DNA from 3 places in the Mesorhizobium sp. P160187 genome. Region 1 is predicted to be linked to each of the others. Evidence: predicted binding sites of a transcription regulator. Region 1 holds the regulator's gene; each other region holds the start of a gene.
What was found. The regulator LexA, encoded in region 1, represses DNA repair genes until DNA is damaged. The targets are predictions, from matches to a motif close to TGTTCNNNNTGTGTTCNG.
Positions count from the first base shown of each region.

Region 1 (6,910 bases):
CTTGTAGCACAAAATCTGTTCGCACCTCCGCGCAACCTCGTTTGGCAGCAGCGTCAATGTCTGGGTTTCATTCGGCTGCAGCGTCCGTCACAGTGCCTGGAACATCGCTGCGACGGTGGTGCCCCCTCTGACGAGCGGACATTTCTTCACGGAGGCGGCACTGCCCGACTACAACGCCGCCGTGACAGCGTTGGCTTGGTCACGCATATTGACCTTTCTGCAATCATTATCGTGAACACCGCAACCTGTGTGCAGTCCGGTCTCGCCACTAAGGAGGCATGATTGAAAGAAGGACTACCGATGACCAGAAACGCCGACCATACGGAGGGTGATCCGTTCTACCATGGTACCCGGGCGGATTTGAAACCCGGGGATCTGCTGAGCGTCGGCCACCCTTCTAATTTCAGAGGTAAACCACTGTCATGGATCTATTTCACCCAGACACTGGAAGCCGCCATCTGGGGAGCAGAGCTTGCAACGGGTGACGGTCGTCAAAGGATTTACATCGTAAAGCCGACGGGGTTTTTTATGGATGACCCTAACCTGACCGATAAAAAATTTCCCGGTAATCCGACGAAATCCTACCGCTCCCGTGATCCGTTACTCATCCTGGGGGAGCTCGCTGAATGGCAGGGTCATACACCCGAACAATTGAAGGCAATGCACGATGGGCTTGCTCGCCTGAGGGCGGAGGGCCGAGATATGATTGAGGATTGAGCGTCCTTGGCGGGTCAATTCCGGCGCGGTGGACGCGACCGCACGGACTTTCGCGCTTTGCGCGTTCATGTAGCATAGGAGGTCTGGGGCGCAAGGGGCAGACCCGATGGCTGGACGTGGCCGGGGCACGAAGGAAGGCGAAGGCGCCGAGGCAAGCGTCAGCGAACGCTCGCTGTTTGCCGATAGTCCCTATGCCGAGCCGCTGCCCCTCGCGCTGCCTGAGCCGCATCCCGGCGTCGCTCCTGCGCTGCCCGGTCACGCGTTGCCGGCGCAAGTCACAGCGCCCGGATCTATCGCCCGTCTGCGCAGACGGCTTCGCCGTCCGTCATGGCCCGCGCTCCGCCGCAGCCTTGCCGTGGCCGCCAACACGGAGCTCGACCGGGGCGTCGCCTTCCTGCTGGTGCCGGTTTTCCTGGCGGCCGGCGTCATCATTTATTTCTCGCTGGCCGGCGAGCCCGGCTTTGCGCAGCCAATCGCCATTGTGGTGCTGGCGACATGTTGCGCTGTCGCCACGCGACCTCGGCCGAGGACGCATCTGTTCTGCATGGCCGCGATGCTGTGCGCGCTCGGCGTCGTCGCCGCCAAAGTCGAGACCTGGCGCGCCGGAACGCAGATGCTCGGCTCCGAGATCCAGACACGGCTGACCGGCCGCGTCGTCAGTCTCGAACAGATGGAGAGCGGGCGCATCAGGCTGACGCTTGACGTGGTTTCGACCGCTTACCCCAAGCTGCGCTACGCCCCGGAGCGGGTCAGGCTCTCGGCGCGGACCGTTCCCGCCGATATGACCGCCGGCTCCCTGATCACCGGCTATGCCAGGCTGTTGCCGCCGACCGGTCCGGTGCGGCCGGAGAGCTACGATTTCTCCTTCGACAGCTATTTCACCGGTATCGGCGGCAGCGGCTTCTTTCTCGGCAATCCGAAAACCATTGCTACGCAGGGACCGCCGCCGCTGACCGCGCGGCTTTCCTCGGCAATCGAGAACGCGCGCGAAAACATTGCCGACCATATCAGGGGCAAGATCGGCGGCGCCGAAGGCGAGATTGCCGCGGCGCTGATTGTCGGCGTGCGCGCCGGCATCCCGGACGAGGTCAACGAAGCGATGCGGCGCACCGGCATCTACCACATCATCTCCATCTCCGGCCTGCATATGGCGCTGGTTGCCGGCACCATCATGGCGTTGCTGCGCGGCGCCTTTGCGCTGTTTCCGGATTTCTCCTCGCGCCGGCCGGTGAAGAAATATGCAGCAGTGGCAGCACTCGTCTCCATCGCCGCCTATCTCGTCATTTCAGGCATCGTGGTGGCTGCCGAGCGCAGTTTCATCATGCTGGCGGTCATGCTTGTCGCCGTGCTGTTTGATCGCGCCGCACTCACCATGCGCAATCTGGCGATCTCCGCCATGGCCGTCATCCTGGTGTCGCCGCACGAGGTGGTCGGTCCCAGCTTCCAGATGTCGTTTGCCGCCACTGCCGCCCTTGTCGGCGCCTATGCCGGCTGGGCCGATTACCGCGCCGACAAGGTGAGAACGCCACCGGCAAAGCGCTCCTTCGTCGGCTTCCTGTCGCGAAAATTCGCGCTGGCCATGGGCGGCCTCGCCATGACCTCGATCATCGCCGGCAGTGCAACCTTGCTGTTCGCCATCTGGCATTTTCAGCGTGTGTCGCCGCTCAGCCTGATCGCCAATCTGGCCGTGATGCCGATTGTATCGTTGATCGTCATGCCGTTTGCCGTGCTCAGCGCGCTGGCGATGCCGTTCGGCGCCGACGGACCGTTCCTCTATGTGATGGGCAAAGGCCTGACGGCGATGATCGCCATATCGGCCTGGATTTCCGAGCGCTCGCCGGTCGATGCCGTCGGGTTGATTTCCATCCGCTCGGTGCTGCTGGTGACGGTCGCCCTCGTCATCGCCACCATGGCCACCACCTGGCTCAGGCTGGCGGCCGTGCCTTTCGCGCTGGCCGGCCTGTTGACGGTGCCGCAGGTGCTTACGCCCGACGTGCTCATATCCGAGGATGCGCATCTGGTGGCCATGCCGATCGGTGGCGGCGAACTCGCCCTCAACCGCGAACGCTCCAACGAATTCACCACGGACAATTGGAAACGGGCGCTGCGGGCCGAAACCATTATCCCACCTGAGATTTTCGAGGCAACAGATACGCGGTTCGATCTCGATCCGCTCGATCTGCCGCCCGGCTCGCCCTTCTATTGCACCGGCGATCTCTGTATCGCCCGGCACCCTTCCGGAGCCATTGTAGCGCTTGCGAAAGACCGCAAGACGGCGCGGCCGGCCTGTGCCTTCGCGAGCCTGATCGTCATCGATGACGCCACCGCCTACAATCCGTGCCGCGACCCGCTGGTCTTGGTCGTGACGAAGAAACAACTCGCCCGCGACGGCAGCGCCGCCGTCTTCTTCGATCCACAATCGGCAGCGATAGCGCCAACGATCCACTTCGCCGTCGACAAGCCTTATCGCCCCTGGCACGAGCAGCGCCGCTTCTCACGCGAAGCCCGAGGCCTGCCGCCCTACAAGCAGCGTGAAAAGTACAAACCTAAGCCGGCTCAGTAACGCCTGATCAGCCCCACCAGCTTGCCTTGCACCTTGACCCTGTCGGGGCCGAAGATGCGGGTTTCGTAGGCCGGGTTTGCGGCTTCCAGCGCGATCGAGGCGCCCTTGCGGCGGAAGCGTTTCAGGGTCGCTTCCTCGTCGTCGACCAACGCCACCACGATCTCGCCGGGGCTGGCAGTGTCGGCATTGCGGATGATGACCGTATCGCCGTCGAAAATGCCGGCTTCGATCATCGAATCGCCCTTGACCTCGAGCGCGTAGTGTTCGCCGCCCATGATCATGTCGGGCGGCACCGAGATCGAATGGGTCTGATGCTGGATGGCGTCGATCGGCACGCCGGCGGCGATGCGTCCCATCACCGGGATTGAAATCGAGGAAACGGCATCGTCATTGCCGGCAGACATCGAACGCGACGGCGAGCCCGGCTTGATCTGGCGGCCGAGACCGCCTTGGCCCATCCCGCCTTGTCCCTGGCCGCCTTGCCCTTGGCCGGCTTGACCAAGACTGCCCTGAATGACGCTCGGTGAAAACTTCCTCGCCGCGTTGAGGCCTGGCGCGATCGAGTCGGGTAGCCGCAGCACTTCCAGCGCGCGCGCCCGGTTCGGCAGCCGGCGAATGAAACCGCGCTCCTCAAGCGCTGTGATCAGTCGGTGGATGCCGGACTTGGAGGCGAGGTCGAGCGCTTCCTTCATCTCGTCGAAGGACGGCGGGATTCCGCTCTCCTTCAGGCGTTCATGGATGAACATCAGAAGCTCATGTTGTTTGCGCGTCAGCATCGCGGCCCCCAAGGGTTCTGAAACCAGAATCAGAAAAAACAAACCCAGAACAAACACTATCTGTTCCAGTTGTGTTCCGCAACCTTTTAAAGTTTAATGAATGTGTTGACGTTTTGTTCAGCGTAACGTTCGGCACCGCGAGCGGCGCTCGTAGTCGTTGGCCGGCAACGCGGTGAAACGAAGACAAAGTGCCCTGCGTCGTCGGCTATGATCGCCGCTTCCCTTTCGGACGGGGCTGCGCAGCATCCGCGCCGGGTTCGCTCTGGGCATAGACCTGCAGCGTGTAGCCGATGTGAGCGGTCATCAGAGTTTTCGCACGTTCGACGTCGCGATCGAGGGCCGCTTCCATCAGGGCGGTATGGTGTTCGATCGCCACGGCGTCGCGCAGGGCCGCCACGGCCTTCCGGTGTCCATCCGTGCGGCCGGCGGCGGCGCGCAGCGTCGGGGCCAGACCCAGAAAGCGGTGATGGCGATGCAATTGGTCGGAAATCGTTGCATTGAAGCGCAGCAGCCAGCTGGATGTCGCGGCACTGAGCAGCGCCGCATGGAAGGCATCGTGTTTTTCGTACCACCCGTCGACCGCATCATCCGATGGATCGTCGAGAACAGACCCGCACCGTGAGAGACGATAGTGGGCGGCAACGACCGCGTCTTCCCACTCACGGTCGCCCTTCTCGATCGATTCCACCAGCAGGGGCAGTTCGACCACCAGCCGCGCACGCGCCAAATCCTCGAGCTCCGCCCGAGAGACGGGAGCGACCGCAAACCCGCGGTTGCTGATGGCGGTCACAAGCCGTTCCGCCTCCAGCCGCGACAGCGCCTCGCGCAACGGCGTCCAGCCGATGCCGTAGGTGTTGCGCAGCGTGCTCAGCTTCAACGGCGCGGCAGGCGCCAGCCGGGTCGCAAGAATATCGCGCCTGAGCAGGCGATAGGCCACTTCCGTCTTCGAGGTCTGCTCGTCATCCAGCATCGTGATCCATCAGACATAAACGCTCGGCGGATCATTATATATCAAAGCCTTTCAATGGGTGAATTATATATAATGTTTGACAGCTCAAGGGCGACCACTCAAGATCGCCGGCATGTTTGGGCGGCAGGCTCCGCCGCGCGCGTTTGTCCATGGAGGGGCGCCGGATCATGAGCACGACACCCGATCTCGCTACAATCGAAGCAATGGATGCCGCCGATCCGCTGCGCTCCATGCGTGAACGCTTTGTCTTGCCGCAAGGCGTGATTTATCTCGACGGCAATTCGCTGGGTGCCGCGTCACCAGCCGTCTTCAGCGAATTGCAACAGGCCGCCACGCAGGAATGGGCGCACGACCTCATTCGCGCCTGGAACACGGCTGGCTGGTTCAACATGCCGGTGGAACTGGGAGATCAGCTCGGACGACTGATCGGCGCGGCTGACGGGCAGACGGTGGTCTGCGACACAACCTCGATCAACATCTACAAGCTGCTGCACGCCGCGCTCGGCATGCGGCCGAATCGGTCGGTCATCGTTGCCGAGGGCGACAGTTTCCCGACCGACCTCTACATGGCCGAAGGCGTCGCCTCGACCCGGCCGGGAACGCGGCTGCGGCTGGAGGGCGTCGACGCGGCCGCAATCGAGGATCTGATCGACGACAGCGTTGCCGTCATCCTGGTCAACCACGTCAACTACAAATCCGGCCAGTTGCGCGACATGGCGGCGCTGACGCGCAAGGCACATGACGCCGGCGCGCTGATCATCTGGGATCTCTGCCACACCGCCGGTGCCTTGCCGGTCGAACTCGACCGTGCCAATGCCGATTTCGCTGTCGGCTGCACCTACAAATACCTCAATGGCGGCCCGGGCTCGCCGGCCTTCATCTACGCGGCCGAGCGCCACCATGGTGACATCAGGCAGCCGCTCAGCGGCTGGTGGGGCCATGCGCGGCCGTTTGCCTTCGAGCAGGGCTTTGCCGTTGGGAGCGGGATCCGCCGCTTCCTGTGCGGAACGCAGCCGGTGCTGTCGATGCGGGCGCTCAAAGGCGCGCTCGATATCTGGAACGACGTCGACATGGCGGCGGTGCGCAGAAAAAGCATCGCGCTGACCGACCTGTTTATCCAGCTCGTCGAAGCCAGATGCGGCGCCTACGGGCTTGAACTGGAAAGTCCTCGCGACGGCAGCCAGCGCGGCAGCCAGGTGTCGTTCCTCCACCCGCATGGCTACCAGGTGATGCGGGCGCTGATCGAGCGCGGCGTGATCGGCGATTTTCGGGCGCCGTCGACCATCCGTTTCGGCTTCACGCCGCTCTATGTCGGTTATGGCGATGTCTGGCAGGCGGTCGAAGCGCTGGAGGATATTTTGCGCACCGGCGCCTGGCAGGACGCCCGCTTCGCGGTGAAGACCGCGGTTACCTGAGAAACTAGAGCAATTTCAGGAAAAGTGTGAAGCGGTTTTCCGTCCGAAATTGCGTCAATCAAAGAGCTAGAGCATTTCGCCGTTTCCGTTAAACGGTGAAATGCTCTAGAGCCGGGTGCGGACCGTCCAGAGCTCCGGAAACAGCACGACCTCCAGCATCTTCTTCAGATAGGAGGCGCCTGAGGTGCCGCCCGTGCCGCGCTTCAAGCCGATGATGCGCTCGACCGTGGTGACGTGGTTGAAGCGCCAGCGGCGGAAATAATCCTCGAAGTCGACCAGCTTCTCGGCCAGTTCGTAGAGCATCCAGTAGCGCTGCGGGTCGCGGTAGACGGTTTGCCAGGCAGCCAGCACTTCTTCGTTCTCGACGCGCGTCTCGCGCCAGTCCGTGCGACTGGCGTCGGCGCCGATGTCGAAGCCATTGCGCGCCAAAAGCAGAAGCGCCTCGTCATAGAGCGACGGCGTGGCCAGG
Region 1 covers NZ_JBYMDX010000004.1:282,961-289,870, forward strand. Annotated here, with positions in the region: gene arr (NAD(+)--rifampin ADP-ribosyltransferase) at 301-717, shown strand; gene AC3CCE_RS18390 (ComEC/Rec2 family competence protein) at 824-3,280, shown strand; gene lexA (transcriptional repressor LexA) at 3,274-4,056, opposite strand; gene AC3CCE_RS18400 (GntR family transcriptional regulator) at 4,262-5,026, opposite strand; gene kynU (kynureninase) at 5,194-6,441, shown strand; gene kynA (tryptophan 2,3-dioxygenase) at 6,547-6,910, opposite strand, start outside.

Region 2 (6,910 bases), on a different contig from region 1:
AGGCGCTTCTGGAGCGCTTCAAGTCAAAGCCGGCGGCTGATGATCCTGCGGTTCTGGCCAAACAGGCCGAACGCAAGGCGATTCTTGAGGCTCGCGAAATACGCGAGGCCGAAAAGGCCAGGCTGAAGCAGGAAAAGCTGGCACGCGAGGCGGTCGAGAAGGCCGAGCGCGAGGCAGCAGCCGAAGCGGCGCGTATTGCGGCCGAAGAGGCAGCGCAGGCTGAAGCGAAGATCAAGGAAGCCGAAGAAAACGAGCGCATTGCCCGTTTGCTGGCCGACGAAGCCGAACGCAAGGCCAAGCGCGACGCACGCTATGCGGCCCGCAAGCAGCGTACCGGCAGGACGCCTCCGGGCTTCTCCGCCCGCTAACGCTTCGATCGAAACGATCGACATCAGGGTCGCCTTGCAGCGGCCCTGAAGGCGTTTGCCTAATTTAAGGATTTGATGCCTCGGAGCTCAGGCGGCGAGCTTCAGCCCCATAATGCCGCAGACGATGAGCGCGATGCAGGCGAGCCGGATGGCCGTCGCCGGCTCGCCCAGCAGCCAGATGCCAAGCAGCGCCGTGCCGACCGTGCCGATGCCGGTCCACACCGCATAGGCCGTCCCGACAGGCAGCGTCTTGAGCGCCAGGCCGAGCAACCCCAGGCTGATGATCATCGAGGCGACGGTGAGCACCGTCGGCAGCGGCTTCGAGAAGCCGTCGGTGTATTTGAGGCCGATCGCCCAGCCAATTTCGAACAGACCAGCGAAGAACAGAAAAATCCACGACATCGGGATGCACTCCTTCCATGAGGATGGCGGGGCGTCCCGGCCGGACTTTTGAGAAAGGCGCGAGGTCGTCCTCGCCGCTTGGGTATAAGCGGCTGCGCCGGTCCGATCAACAAAACACCGGCAGCATCGTTCATGCCGCCGGTGTCAAAATCTGCGCCGAAACGGTTTGCCCGGATCTCAACCGTCCCTAGATATTGACGACCTAAGGCGGGCTTACTTTTCCTTGAGCCTCATCGCCTTCACGGGCGGCGCCTTCAGCGCCGGAGCCGCGGCAGGCTTCTTGGCGTCTTTTTTCGGCTTCCGAGCTTCCTTGCCCGCCTTCATCGCACCTTTAGCCATAATTCGTTCCTCCAGTTGCTGGGAGGCCAAGTGAAACAAGAGAAACGCCGGACTGCAAGAGGGCTGGCGTCTGTCGCCGGCGCCGGCGGGCCGCTTTCAACCGGTTTCTAATTTGCTCGTAAACCATTGCGGTCCGTGCCATGGTTGTCTTCGCACTGCAGCATCGGCCATGCCTTCGCCCGGCGATGATCAGGCAGTGCGGTCAGGACGACAATGCGAATCCGCATCGGCAGCGAGATGAGTTTCGATTTTCCGCAGGAAACGCCGCTGATCGCGATGCTCAATGTCCACTACTCCAGGGCCTCCGATCTCGAGCGCCCGGATTTCCTGACCTCCAACCCGCCGGTGCCGATCCAGAGCTACCGCGACAGTTTCGGCAATTGGTGCAACCGTTTCGTCGCCCCGCCCGGGCGCTTCACCTTCGGCACCGATTCGGTAATCCGCGACCCCGGCACGTTCGAGATGGGCGACCTGATGGCCTGGCAGCACGAGGTGCGCGATCTGCCGTCGGACACATTGCTCTTCCTGTTGCCGAGCCGCTTTTGCGAGAGCGATCTGCTGGCCAGCGAAGCCTGGCGGCTGTTCGGGCATACGCCGCTTGGCATTGCGCGCGTCCAGGCGGTCTGCGACTTCGTCCACAACCACATCGTCTTCAGCTACGGCAATGCGCGGCCGACCCGCACCGCGGCGGAAGCCTATCGCGAGCAAAGCGGCGTCTGCCGTGACTTTGCCCACCTCGCGGTCACCTTCTGCCGTGCGCTCAACATCCCGACCCGCTACTGCACCGGCTACATCAGCGACGTCGGCCTGCCCAAACCTTGGGCGAGCATGGATTTCGCAGCCTGGATGGAGGTCTATCTCGGTGGCCGCTGGCATGTCTTTGACCCGCGCAACAATTCGCCACGCATCGGCCGCATCCTGATCGCGTCGGGTCGCGACGCCGCCGACGTGCCGCTGACCCACATCTTCGGACCGGGCACGCTGGCTGGTTTCAAGGTGTGGACGGACGAGATCATCGAATAGGGGCGTCTTTCCGCAAGCTGGCCTACAAGACCCTGAACGACCGGGCGATTCGTGCGTTGTGATGCCTGTGGAGCTCAGGGGCGTTACATCAGGTTCCTTGGAGGGACAGCATGGCAGCACATGGCGGGTCGAAGACAGTCATCTACGCGGCGCTCGCCGGTAATCTCGCTATTGCTGTGACCAAATTCGTCGCCGCCTTCTTCACCGGCAGCTCGGCGATGCTGTCGGAAGGCGTGCACTCGCTGGTGGATACCGGCAATGGCGGGCTGCTGCTCTACGGCATGCACCGCGCCGCCCGCCCGCCGGACCGCACGCATCCGCTCGGCCATGGCCGCGAGCTGTATTTCTGGAGCTTCATTGTCGCCCTGCTCGTATTCGCGCTCGGCGCCGGCGTGTCCTTCTATGAAGGCGTCGTCCACATCATGGCGCCTGAGCCGGTCGCCAATCCCAAAATCAACTACATCGTGCTGGGCCTCTCAATGCTGTTCGAGGGCAGCTCCTGGTACGTGGCGCTGAAGGAGTTCCGCCAGCAGAAGGGCAAGCAAGGCTGGCTGCAGGCCGTGCAATCGAGCAAGGATCCGAGCGTCTACACGATCCTGTTCGAGGACAGCGCCGCCCTGCTCGGTCTCTTCGTCGCCTTCGCTGGCATATTGGCGGCCGAACTCCTCGACATGCCCGAACTCGACGGCGTCGCCTCGATCGGCATCGCGATGATCCTCGGCGCCACCGCCATCTTTCTGGCGCGCGAAAGCAAGGGATTGCTCATCGGTGAGCCGGCCTCGGCGGAAGTGCAGGCCAAGGTGCTGGCCATCGCCCAGCAGGATCCGGCGGTGCAGCGGGCCAACGGCGTTCTCACCGTCCATCTCGGCCCGCAACAGATCGTCGCTGGGCTGAGCATCGAATTCGAGGACCATCTGACGGCGCCTGAGATTGAAGCCTGTGTCGAGCGCATCGAGGCGCTCTTGAAAAAAGAAATGCCGGAGATCACCAGGCTGTTCGTCAAGCCGCAGACGACCGGAACCTGGGAGCACCGGCGCAAGCAGGTCGAGGCGGCGTCGGACTAGTTCTTGGACCAGCAGTCCACCGTTGGCCCCATCGCCTGGTCCCGCTAAGATCGCTCGACGGATTTCGGAGAATCAACCATGAAAATCGATGGTGGGTGCCATTGCGGCGCCATAACTTATGAAGCAGAGGTCGACCCGGAAAAGACCTCTATCTGTCATTGCACCGACTGCCAGCAACTGACCGGTACCGCCTTTCGTGTCACTGTTCCCGCGCCTGAGGATCATTATAGGATCACAAAGGGCACACCGAAGGTTTATATCAAGACGGGATCGAGCGGCGCCAAGCGTGCCCAGGCGTTCTGCGGCGACTGCGGTTCGCATCTTTACGCAACGTCGGTTGGCGACGGGCCGAAGGTCTATGGGATCAGGGCGGGGACCGCGCGGCAACGCGAGGATCTCGTTCCGACTCAACAGAAATGGCACCGATCGGCCCTGCACTGGCTTCCGGAATTCGAGGGCGTAAGCATCGTAGAGGCGCAGTAGCACCTGCCTCCCGGTTAAACGCGGCCCAAACCAGCCAATAATGTGCTAGGCTAGCCATCAAACGGATGGCGGGGGATAGCAATGTCGGAAACGGACAAAGTGTTTGCCGGCTCGATTCCGGAAAACTACGACCGCTACATGGTGCCGCTGATCTTCGAGCCGTTCGCCGCGGATTTGGCACGACGGGCAGCGTCCTTGTCGCCCGGCGCCGTCCTGGAAGTCGCCGCCGGCACCGGCGTTGTCACCCGCGCATTGGCTCCAAAACTGTCTCCCGGCGCAAGCTATGTCGTGACCGACCTCAACCAGCCTATGCTCGACTACGCGGCCTCGCGACAAGCTCCCGACAGTCGTATACAATGGCGTCAGGCGGATGCTCTGGCGCTGCCGTTCGAAGATGCGGCTTTCGATCTCGTTTGCTGTCAGTTCGGCGCGATGTTCTTTCCCGACCGAGCCGCCGGCTATCGCGAAGCAAAGCGGGTCCTGAAGACCGGCGGCCATTTCCTGTTCAACGTGTGGGATCGCATCGAAGAGAATGTATTCGCCAATGATGTGACGAATGCTCTTGCGGAGATTTTTCCGAACGATCCGCCCCGCTTTCTCGCCCGCACGCCGCACGGCTACAATGACACTGCATTGATCCGCGGCGAGTTGGAAGCCGCAGGTTTCTCCCGTGTGGTGATCGACACGAGGGCCGAACAAAGCCGTGCCTCCTCGCCGCGCCTTCCGGCGGTTGCCTATTGCCAGGGAACTCCGCTTCGCAACGAAATCGAGGCTAGAGGAAAACTGGAAGCCGCAACCGATCACGCCGCGTCCGTGATTGCAGCCAGACACGGCAGCCGCGAGGTTGCGGCCAAGATCCAGGCGCACGTGATCGTGGCTATGGTCTAATGCATGGCGCCCAGAAGTGTGCCGCGGTTCTGGGACAACGACATGCATCAAAACAAAGACTTAAACCGCGTCGTATGAATCCGTTTCAGCGCGACGCTCTTTAATCGTCGCCTTCGACGACACGTAGCCTGAGCTGCCCCGTCTTGGAATCCGCCACCCGCACCCCGGCTTCGGCCTTGGCGGGTCCGCCACCGCGCACTTCGGCTTCGCTTTCGCCAAACTCCAGCGCTTCGATCTTTTGGCCGCGCTTGGTCACCTTCGACGTCGACACCAGTATCTCGTCGATATCCTTGGCCGACTGGCCAAAATGCGTCTGCAACCGGCGCACGCGTTCGTCGACGCGCGCGACGTCTTCCATCAGCCGGATCACCTCGCCCTGGATCAGATGCGCCTGTTCGCGCATGCGGGCGTCCTTGAGGATGGCCTGGATGACCTGGATCGACAGCATCAAAAGCGACGGTGAGACGATGATGACACGCGCCCGGTGCGCCTTCTGGACCACGGCGTCGAAATTCTCGTGGATTTCGGCGAACACCGATTCCGACGGCACGAACATGAAGGCGGTGTCCTGCGTCTCGCCCTGGATCAGGTATTTTTCCGAGATATCGCGGACGTGAATTTCGATGTCGCGGCGGAAAGCCTGGGCCGCGATCTTCTGTTGTTCGGCGCCATCGGCGGCGCGGATGGCGTTCCAGGCTTCCAGCGGAAACTTGGCGTCGATGGCAAGCTGCGGCGCACCGTTCGGCATCCTGACCAGGCAGTCGGGACGGCTGCCGTTTGACAGCGTTGCCTGGAACTCGTAGGCGCCCATCGGAAGGCCGTCGGCGACGATCGCCTCCATGCGCGACTGGCCGAAGGCGCCGCGCGTCTGCTTGTTGGACAGGATCGCCTGCAATTGCACGACCTGGCCGGCCAGCGACTGGATGTTGCCTTGCGCGGTGTCGATGACCGCCAGCCGTTCCTGCAGTTTGGCGAGGCTCTCATGCGTCGATTTGGTCTGTTCGGTCATGGTTTGACCGAGCCTGCCGGTCATGGCGTCGAGGCGCTGGCCGATCGACTGGTTGAGTTCGGCCTGCCTTGCGCCGAACACGTCGGCGATGGCGCCCATGCGGCCCTGCATCTCGGCCTGGCTTTGCAAAATGCCGGCCATCCGCGCCTCGGCGTCGCGGGCGTGGTCGGCGGCTTCCGCCGCGGCGATGGTGCGCGCCTTGGCCGATCGCCACAGCGCCACGACAAGCGCCAGGAACAGGCCGAGAAACACCAGCGCGCCGAGGGCCAGTGCATGGCCGAGCGTGATCGTCGTGGCGCCAAGCCGGGCAACGGGTTCGGAAAGGATGGTGCTCAGGTCGTTCATCCCGCCAGCATAGCCGATTCGCAGACCTGGCACAGATCAAAACATGAACGAGACCGATTCGCACCGGTTGACGCTTCTCCTGCGACGTTTTAGGTGAGGCGCCATGTCGATCAAGCCGCTCATCATCCTTCCCGATCCTATCCTGCGCCAGGTTTCCAAACCGGTCGAACGCGTCGACGCGCCTTTGCGCAAACTGGCCGACGACATGCTGGCGACGATGTATGATGCGCCGGGCATCGGCTTGGCCGCAATCCAGATCGGCGAGCCGCTGCGCATGCTGGTCATCGACCTCGCCAAGGAAGACGAGCCGCCGGCGCCGCATGTCTTCATCAATCCCGAAATCCTCGAAAGCGCCGACGCCCGCTCGGTCTACGAGGAAGGCTGCCTGTCGATCCCGGACTATTACGCCGAGGTCGAGCGTCCCGCCTCGGTGCGCGTGAAATATCTCGACCGCGACGGCAAGCTGCAGGAGATCGAGGCCGAAGGCCTGATGGCGACTTGCCTCCAGCACGAGATCGACCATCTCAACGGTGTGCTGTTCATCGACCACATCTCGAAGCTGAAGCGCGACATGGTGGTCAAGAAGTTCAAGAAGCTCGCCAAGGACAAGGCGCCGGGCAAGCTGGTGGGATAGGGATAGGCCCTGCTTTCGGCGACTCGCACAAAATCCCGTCTCGACCCGCCCCTATTGAGAGACGCTTCCTTGCGTGATATCATTGATATCAGACTGGAGACTCCGATGGGCGATATGTTGATCAGAGATATTCCCGAGCCGTTGAAGCGTGAAATCGAGCATGCGGCACGCAAGGGCGGCCAAAGCCTCTCGATCAAGGCGATCGATTTATTGCGAAAAGGCATGGTTGCGGAAAAAGAAGGCAGGGCCGAGCCTGGACTCACGGCTTGGGATGCGATTCGCGCTGCCTTCGCCTCGGAAAATGCAATCAGCGACGAATTTGCGCAGATGATGGATGAGATCGAAGCGGAACGGA
Region 2 covers NZ_JBYMDX010000003.1:1,940,622-1,947,531, forward strand. Annotated here, with positions in the region: gene AC3CCE_RS12860 (DUF6481 family protein) at 1-368, shown strand, start outside; gene sugE (quaternary ammonium compound efflux SMR transporter SugE) at 456-770, opposite strand; gene AC3CCE_RS12870 (hypothetical protein) at 984-1,109, opposite strand; gene AC3CCE_RS12875 (transglutaminase-like domain-containing protein) at 1,323-2,132, shown strand; gene AC3CCE_RS12880 (cation diffusion facilitator family transporter) at 2,243-3,196, shown strand; gene AC3CCE_RS12885 (GFA family protein) at 3,275-3,679, shown strand; gene AC3CCE_RS12890 (class I SAM-dependent methyltransferase) at 3,761-4,567, shown strand; gene AC3CCE_RS12895 (DNA recombination protein RmuC) at 4,668-5,921, opposite strand; gene def (peptide deformylase) at 6,025-6,555, shown strand; gene AC3CCE_RS12905 (hypothetical protein) at 6,661-6,910, shown strand, end outside.
Region 2: a site for LexA is predicted at 5,954-5,971, ahead of AC3CCE_RS12895 (DNA recombination protein RmuC). Genes of this name have one in related genera too.

Region 3 (6,910 bases), on a different contig from region 1:
CGCCATCGGCCATCCGATCGGCGCGTCGGGCGCCCGCGTCTTCAACACGCTGGTTTTCGAGATGCGCCGCCGCGGCGCCAAGAAGGGCCTTGCCACGCTGTGCATCGGCGGCGGCATGGGCGTCGCTCTGTGCGTGGAAGCGCTGTGAACAAGAAGTGAGTAGTGAATAGGGAGTAGTGAATAGGGAAGAAGGAACAGCGCGGCGGGATATCCATCCCTACTCGCTATTCCCTACTCCCTATTCCCTTCTTCCGACCAAAGGGAGGAAGAACTTTCAATGACCAAAGTAGCGCTCGTCACCGGTGGATCGCGCGGCATCGGCGCCGCCATATCGATCGGCCTGAAGAATGCCGGTTACACCGTTGCAGCCAACTATGCCGGCAATGACGAGGCAGCGGGGAAGTTCAGCGCACAAACCGGCATCAAGGCCTACAAATGGTCGGTCGCCGACTACGACGCCTGTGCCGCCGGAATCAAACAGGTCGAGGCCGATCTCGGCCCGGTCTCGGTGCTGGTCAACAATGCCGGCATTACCCGCGACGCCATGTTCCACAAGCTGACGCGCGAGCAGTGGAAGGAAGTCATCGACACCAATCTGTCTGGGGTCTTCAACATGACGCATCCGCTGTGGGGCGGCATGCGCGACCGCAAATTCGGCCGCGTCATCACCATCTCTTCCATCAACGGCCAGAAAGGCCAGGCCGGCCAGGTCAACTATTCCGCCGCAAAGGCCGGCGACATCGGCTTCTCGAAGGCGCTGGCGCAGGAGGGCGCGCGCGCGGGCATCACAGTCAATGTCATCTGCCCCGGCTACATCGCCACCGAGATGGTCAAGGCGATCGACGAGAAGGTGCTGAATGAACGCATCATCCCGCAGATTCCGGTCGGCCGCCTCGGCGAACCGGAAGAGATCGCGCGTTGCGTCATCTTCCTCGCTTCCGAAGACGCCGGCTTCATCACCGGTTCGACCATCACAGCCAATGGCGGCCAGTACTTCGTCTGAACGACAGCATTTCGCCCGGTAGAACGGGCCGGCTTATGGCCCGTTTTTTCATCGCCGGCCGGCGATGTTCCCGGGCTGCGCGCTAGACATTGACCCGTTCCGGCACGCAAAGATTAACGATTTCCAGGCGCCCTGTGCAAAACCCGGTTCGCAAGCTGTGAATTCTCGGTGGACAAGCTGTGGACAACACAACATGTTGGGGTGAACAAACCAGGAAAATCCCGCCATCGCCGATTCGTCACCCATTCGTCCCGGCTTTGAGCGCAACGTTAACGACCCCAGCCGAAAACCATCGGAAACTGGTTAAGGCCGATTAAAAAAATTTAACAATTTCATGATGTTGCCGAGGCGTATCGGATCACGACGATGCCCCGCCGGCAAAGGTTAACGCCAATGGTCGCCTTGCAGGAATCGGGCCAGTTTCCGCGATTCAGCATATGGTGAGACTCAGGCTCGCAAAATCCACATGTAGCCGTGAACAAAAGCTGAATCTGCAGGAGTCACTGATTCGTCGCCGATTCGTTCCAGACTCGTTCCAACTGTTAATCGGGAGCGAATCCTGACCTCAAAGACGAACCGTGGGACTGCCGGCCGGAACATTCCGCTTTCGCTTCGCGCCTGAAATCCCTATGTGTCGCCTGTCATACGCGCCACGCGAGGCGCGCTCCCGACAACACGATGCAGAAAGCCTCATCTCCAGGCCGATGAACATCCAGCCGAAACACACCGAGCCGCTGATCCTGTCGGGCCGCGACGTGACTGCCGTGCTGGGTCCGACCAACACCGGCAAGACCCATCTCGCCATCGAGCGCATGGTGGCGCATGAGAGCGGCATTATCGGCCTGCCGCTCCGCCTTCTGGCGCGCGAGGTGTATGCCCGCGTCTGCGAAAAGGTCGGCGCCCACAAGGTGGCGCTCATCACCGGCGAGGAAAAAATCCAGCCGCCCGGCGCGAAATATTCGGTCTGCACCGTCGAAGCCATGCCGCGCGAGACCGACGTTGCCTTCGTCGCCATCGACGAGGTGCAGCTCGCCGGCGACCTCGAGCGCGGCCATATCTTCACCGACCGAATCCTGCACCTGCGCGGGCGCCAGGAAACGCTGCTGCTCGGCGCGGCCACCATGCATGGCATCCTGCAAAAGCTGCTAAGAGGCGTCTCGGTGGTGACGCGCCCTCGCCTGTCGCACCTGGCCTATGCCGGTTCGAAGAAATTGACCCGCCTGCCGCGGCGTACGGCGATCGTCGCTTTCTCCGCCGACGAGGTCTATGCCATCGCTGAGCTGATCCGCCGCCAGCAAGGAGGAGCGGCGGTCGTGCTCGGCGCGCTGTCGCCCCGCACCCGCAACGCCCAGGTGGCAATGTTCCAGGCAGGCGACGTCGACTATCTCGTCGCCACCGACGCCATCGGCATGGGCCTCAACCTTGATCTCGATCATGTCGCCTTCGCCCAGAACCGCAAATTCGACGGCTACCAGTACCGCAACCTGACGGCGGCCGAGCTCGGCCAGATCGCCGGCCGCGCCGGCCGGCATCTGCGCGACGGCACCTTCGGCGTCACCGGCCAGGTCGATCCGCTGGACGAGGAACTGGTCAAGCGCATCGAGGGGCACGAGTTCGATCCGGTGAAGGTGCTGCAATGGCGCACCGCGCATTTCGACTTCGCCAGCCTCGACGCGCTGAAGCGCTCGATCGAGGCCAACGCGCCGGTCGAAGGCCTGACGCGCGCGCTGCCGGCGGTCGATGCGCAGGCGCTCGAACATCTCTCCCGCGACGAGGACATCCGCGCGCTGGCTACCAATGCCAAGCGCGTCGCGCTGCTGTGGGAAGCCTGCGCGTTGCCGGACTACCGCAAGATCGCGCCGGCCCAGCACTCCGACCTGATCGCTTCTATCTACACCGACCTCGCCAAACACGGCCATGTCGACGAGAACTACATGGCCGAGCAGGTGCGCCGCGCCGACACGACCGAGGGGGACATCGACACGCTGTCGCACCGCATTGCGCAGATCCGCACCTGGACATTCGTGTCCAACCGGCCGGGCTGGCTGGCCGATCAGGCACACTGGCGGGAAAAGACGCGCGAAATCGAAGACAGATTGTCGGATGCGCTGCATGAGCGGTTGACGAAACGGTTTGTAGACCGCAGGACTTCCGTCCTCATGCGGCGCCTTAGAGAAAATACAATGCCTGAAGCCGAAATCAGTCCTACCGGAACCGTCCTTGTCGAAGGCCATCATGTCGGCGAGTTGCAAGGGTTCCGCTTCACCGCCGACCAGAGCGCCGGCGGCGAAGACGCCAAGGCCGTGCGCACGGCAGCGCAAAAAGCGCTGGCCGCCGAGTTCGAGGCACGTGCCGAACGCTTCGGCGCCTGCGCCAATGGCGACCTTGCGCTCGGCTCCGACGGCACGCTGCGCTGGATCGGCGCGCCGATCGGCACGCTGGTTGCCGGCGAGGACGCGCTGAAGCCGCGCCTGGTGCTTTTGGCCGACGAGCAGTTGACCGGTCCCGCCCGCGACAAGGTCGCCGCGCGCGCCGAGCGCTTCGTCAATTTCCAGATCGAATCCTTGCTGAAGCCGCTGGTCGACTTGAAGAATGCCGAGCAGATCGCCGGCATCGGCCGTGGCATCGCCTTCCAGCTCGTCGAGCATTTCGGCCTCATCAACCGCCGCGACATCGCCGAGGAAATGAAGTCGCTCGACCAGGAGGGTCGCGCCGCCTTGCGCCGGCTCGGTGTGCGCTTCGGCGCCTACCACGTCTTCGTGCCGGCGCTGATCAAGCCGGCGCCCGCCGGACTGATCACGCTGTTGTGGGCGCTGAAGAACGACGGCAAGGACAAGCCCGGCTTTGGCGACGTGGTGCACGCGCTGGCCTCCGGCCGCACATCGGTGGTCATCGACCCGGCCTTCGACAAGAGCTTCTACAGGCTCGCCGGCTACCGCAATCTCGGGCGCCGCGCCGTGCGCATCGACATTCTGGAACGGCTGGCCGACCTGATCCGGCCTGCGACCAACTGGAAGCCCGGTCTGGGACAGCGCCCCGACGGCGCTTATGACGGCCAGTCCTTCATGGTGACGCCGCCGATGATGTCCATCCTCGGCGCCACCGCCGACGACATGGAAGAGATCCTGAAAGGTCTCGGCTATCGCGCCGAGCCGAAGCCGCCGGCAGAGGTGAAGGCGCGGCTCGAAGCGCAGGACAATGCCGCGCGGCAAGCGGCTGCGGCCAAGCTGGCGGAAGCCGCAGCAAAGGCCGAGCAGGCTCAGGCGGCGGAAGCCGTGGCAAGTGAAGCCGTCGCTGAGGCGCCGGCCGTTGGGTCGGAGCCGGATGCAGCCACCGAGATTACGGCTGAGGAGCCCGTCGCCGAAGTCGCAGCGGCCGTTGCTGCGGACGCTCAGCCGGGCGCGCCTCCCGAGGGTTCGGAGCCAACTGCGGCCGTTGAAGCCACCGCCGAAGCTCCAGCCATCGAGGAAGCAACGGCGGAGCCCGTCGCGGAAGAACAGGTCGAAGCTCCCATAGAAATCGCGGAAGAAGCTCCGGCTGTTGCAGAAGCTGACGACACCGTCGCCGAAAACGCCGACGCCCTTACCTCCCCCTCGATGGGGGAGGTCGCGGCGCGAAGCGACGCGGGTGGGGGTGACAGCGTTAACGAAGCAGGTGCAGACACAGCAGACACTTCAGGCGCAACCGCCGACGCCGGCGCTGCCCCCACCCCGGCGCTGCGCGCCGACCCTCCCCACGAGGGGGAGGGTGGAAGCGCTGAGCCTGTCCCCGAGGCCGAAGCGCCAAAGCCCATCTTGCTGTGGCGGCAGGGTCGTTTCGAGCAGCGCCCGCGCCATCGTCAAGGCCGGGACAATCGCCCGCGTAACGGCCAGGCTGCCCGCGCCGACGCGCCGGCCGACGCTGCCGGCGGACAGCCCGCAACGGGCGAGCGGCCGGCCTACCAAGGCCGGCGCGACCAGCGCGACGGTGCCGCCAAGCCACGCTTCGACCGTTCGAAGTTCAAGCCCAAGCCGCAGGCCGAGGGCGAACAGCGCCGCGACGGCAAGCCGCAAGGCGAGCGTCCGCGCGAGGGCCGGCCTGACTGGAAGGGCGGCAGGCCGGAAGGCAAAGGCGGACCGCAAGGCGCCAAGCCGGCCTTCCAGGCCAAGCCACGCGAAGAACGGCCGGTGCGCTTCGATCCGGACTCGCCCTTCGCCAAGCTCGCCGCCTTGCGCGACCAGCTGAAGAAATAAGCCCCAGGTTCGCTGCGATGGTTGCTGAAGGTCGTCAGCGCATCGACAAGTGGCTGTTCTTTTCGCGCGCGATAAAATCGCGCTCGCTGGCGGCCAAGCTGGTTGTCGCCGGACGCGTCCGCATCAACAGCGACAAAGCAGCGCAGGCCTCCGATCTGGTCAAGCCTGGCGACGTTTTGACCATTACGCACGAGCGCCGTATTTTCATTTGGAAGGTGCTTGGCACCGGCGTGCGGCGCGGTCCGGCCGAGGAAGCGCGCACGCTCTACGAGGACATGTCCCCGCCGCCGGCCCCAAAAGGCGAGGCTGTTGCCGATGCCATTCCGGCGCTGCGCGACGCCGGCAGCGGCCGGCCGACCAAGAAAGAGCGCAGGCAAACCGACCGGCTGTTCGGCGAAGACTGAAGCCTTGGCCGTCTGCGCCATGCCGGCGGTCTGGAATCTCATTCCGGACACGCGGGCCCCGCCGGCAATGGCTGCCCTTGCAAGCGGCAGGCAAAGGCGTTACCTCACCAAAAAAGCCGCCGCATCGGCCCGAAAATCTGAAATCGATTTTTCGGAAGGCACGATGCGCAGATTCAAAGTGTCAGAGCGTACTTTGTGCGTCCAATTGGACGCACGTCGCTCTAGCAAGAACGGGACGTCCCGGAGCCGACCAATGACCTATGTCGTGACCGACAACTGCATCAAATGCAAGTACATGGACTGCATCGAGGTCTGTCCGGTCGACTGCTTCTACGAGGGCGAGAACATGCTTGTCATACATCCCGACGAGTGCATCGACTGCGGCGTCTGCGAACCGGAATGCCCGGCCGATGCAATCAAGCCCGACACCGAGCCGGGCCTCGACAAATGGCTGCAGGTCAACACCGAATACGCCGAGAAATGGCCCAACATCACCGCCAAGAAGGAGCCTCCGGCAGATGCCAAGAGCTTCGACGGCGAGGCCGGCAAGTTCGAGAAATATTTCTCCGCCGAGCCCGGCGAAGGCGACTGAGCACATGACGCTGGAATCGGAATCGATTTCGGAAAGGGTGATGCGCAAAGCAAAAAAGTGCGGCCTATTGGATCGTCATAACGCTGCGTAACGCGCATCATACATTAACTGCCTTGACAGGCGGCGATGGCGCTCGACCTTCGCGTTTGCAGCAAAACCTTGATTCTTCCGACTTTTTGTGCTACACCAGTTGAAACATGCCGGTGACACAACGTCGATTTATGGCGCAAGCGCCCCAAATCACTGAAAGGTGAAATCCCCAATCGGACCAGAGCGATCTGGGCCAGGCAGTCGCTATGTATGCGGTTTGCCGGTCCCGGCTTTTTCCGATGGGTTCATCTGTTGTGCGGCTAACGATCGGTGTCCCCGGTCGCATGCGTTCGGACCGGCAGGCCGCCGGTGCCACAACAAGGAGTTCAGGGCGTAATGGCAACGATCACCCCGCAGAAGAAGTCCACCTCGGCACGCCACGGTTTCAAGACCGGCGAGTACATCGTCTATCCGGCACATGGCGTCGGCCAGATCGTCTCGATCGACGAGCAGGAAGTTGCGGGCCACAAGCTGGAACTGTTCGTCATCGACTTCCAGAAGGACAAGATGCGCCTGAAGGTTCCGGTCGCCAAGGCGACCTCCATCGGCATGCGCAAGCTGTCGGAAGAGGATTATGTCGAGCGCGCGC
Region 3 covers NZ_JBYMDX010000003.1:1,298,487-1,305,396, forward strand. Annotated here, with positions in the region: gene AC3CCE_RS09680 (acetyl-CoA C-acetyltransferase) at 1-148, shown strand, start outside; gene phbB (acetoacetyl-CoA reductase) at 278-1,003, shown strand; gene AC3CCE_RS09690 (helicase-related protein) at 1,708-5,235, shown strand; gene AC3CCE_RS09695 (RNA-binding S4 domain-containing protein) at 5,253-5,639, shown strand; gene fdxA (ferredoxin FdxA) at 5,893-6,231, shown strand; gene AC3CCE_RS09705 (CarD family transcriptional regulator) at 6,658-6,910, shown strand, end outside.
Region 3: a site for LexA is predicted at 1,524-1,541, ahead of AC3CCE_RS09690 (helicase-related protein). Genes of this name have one in related genera too.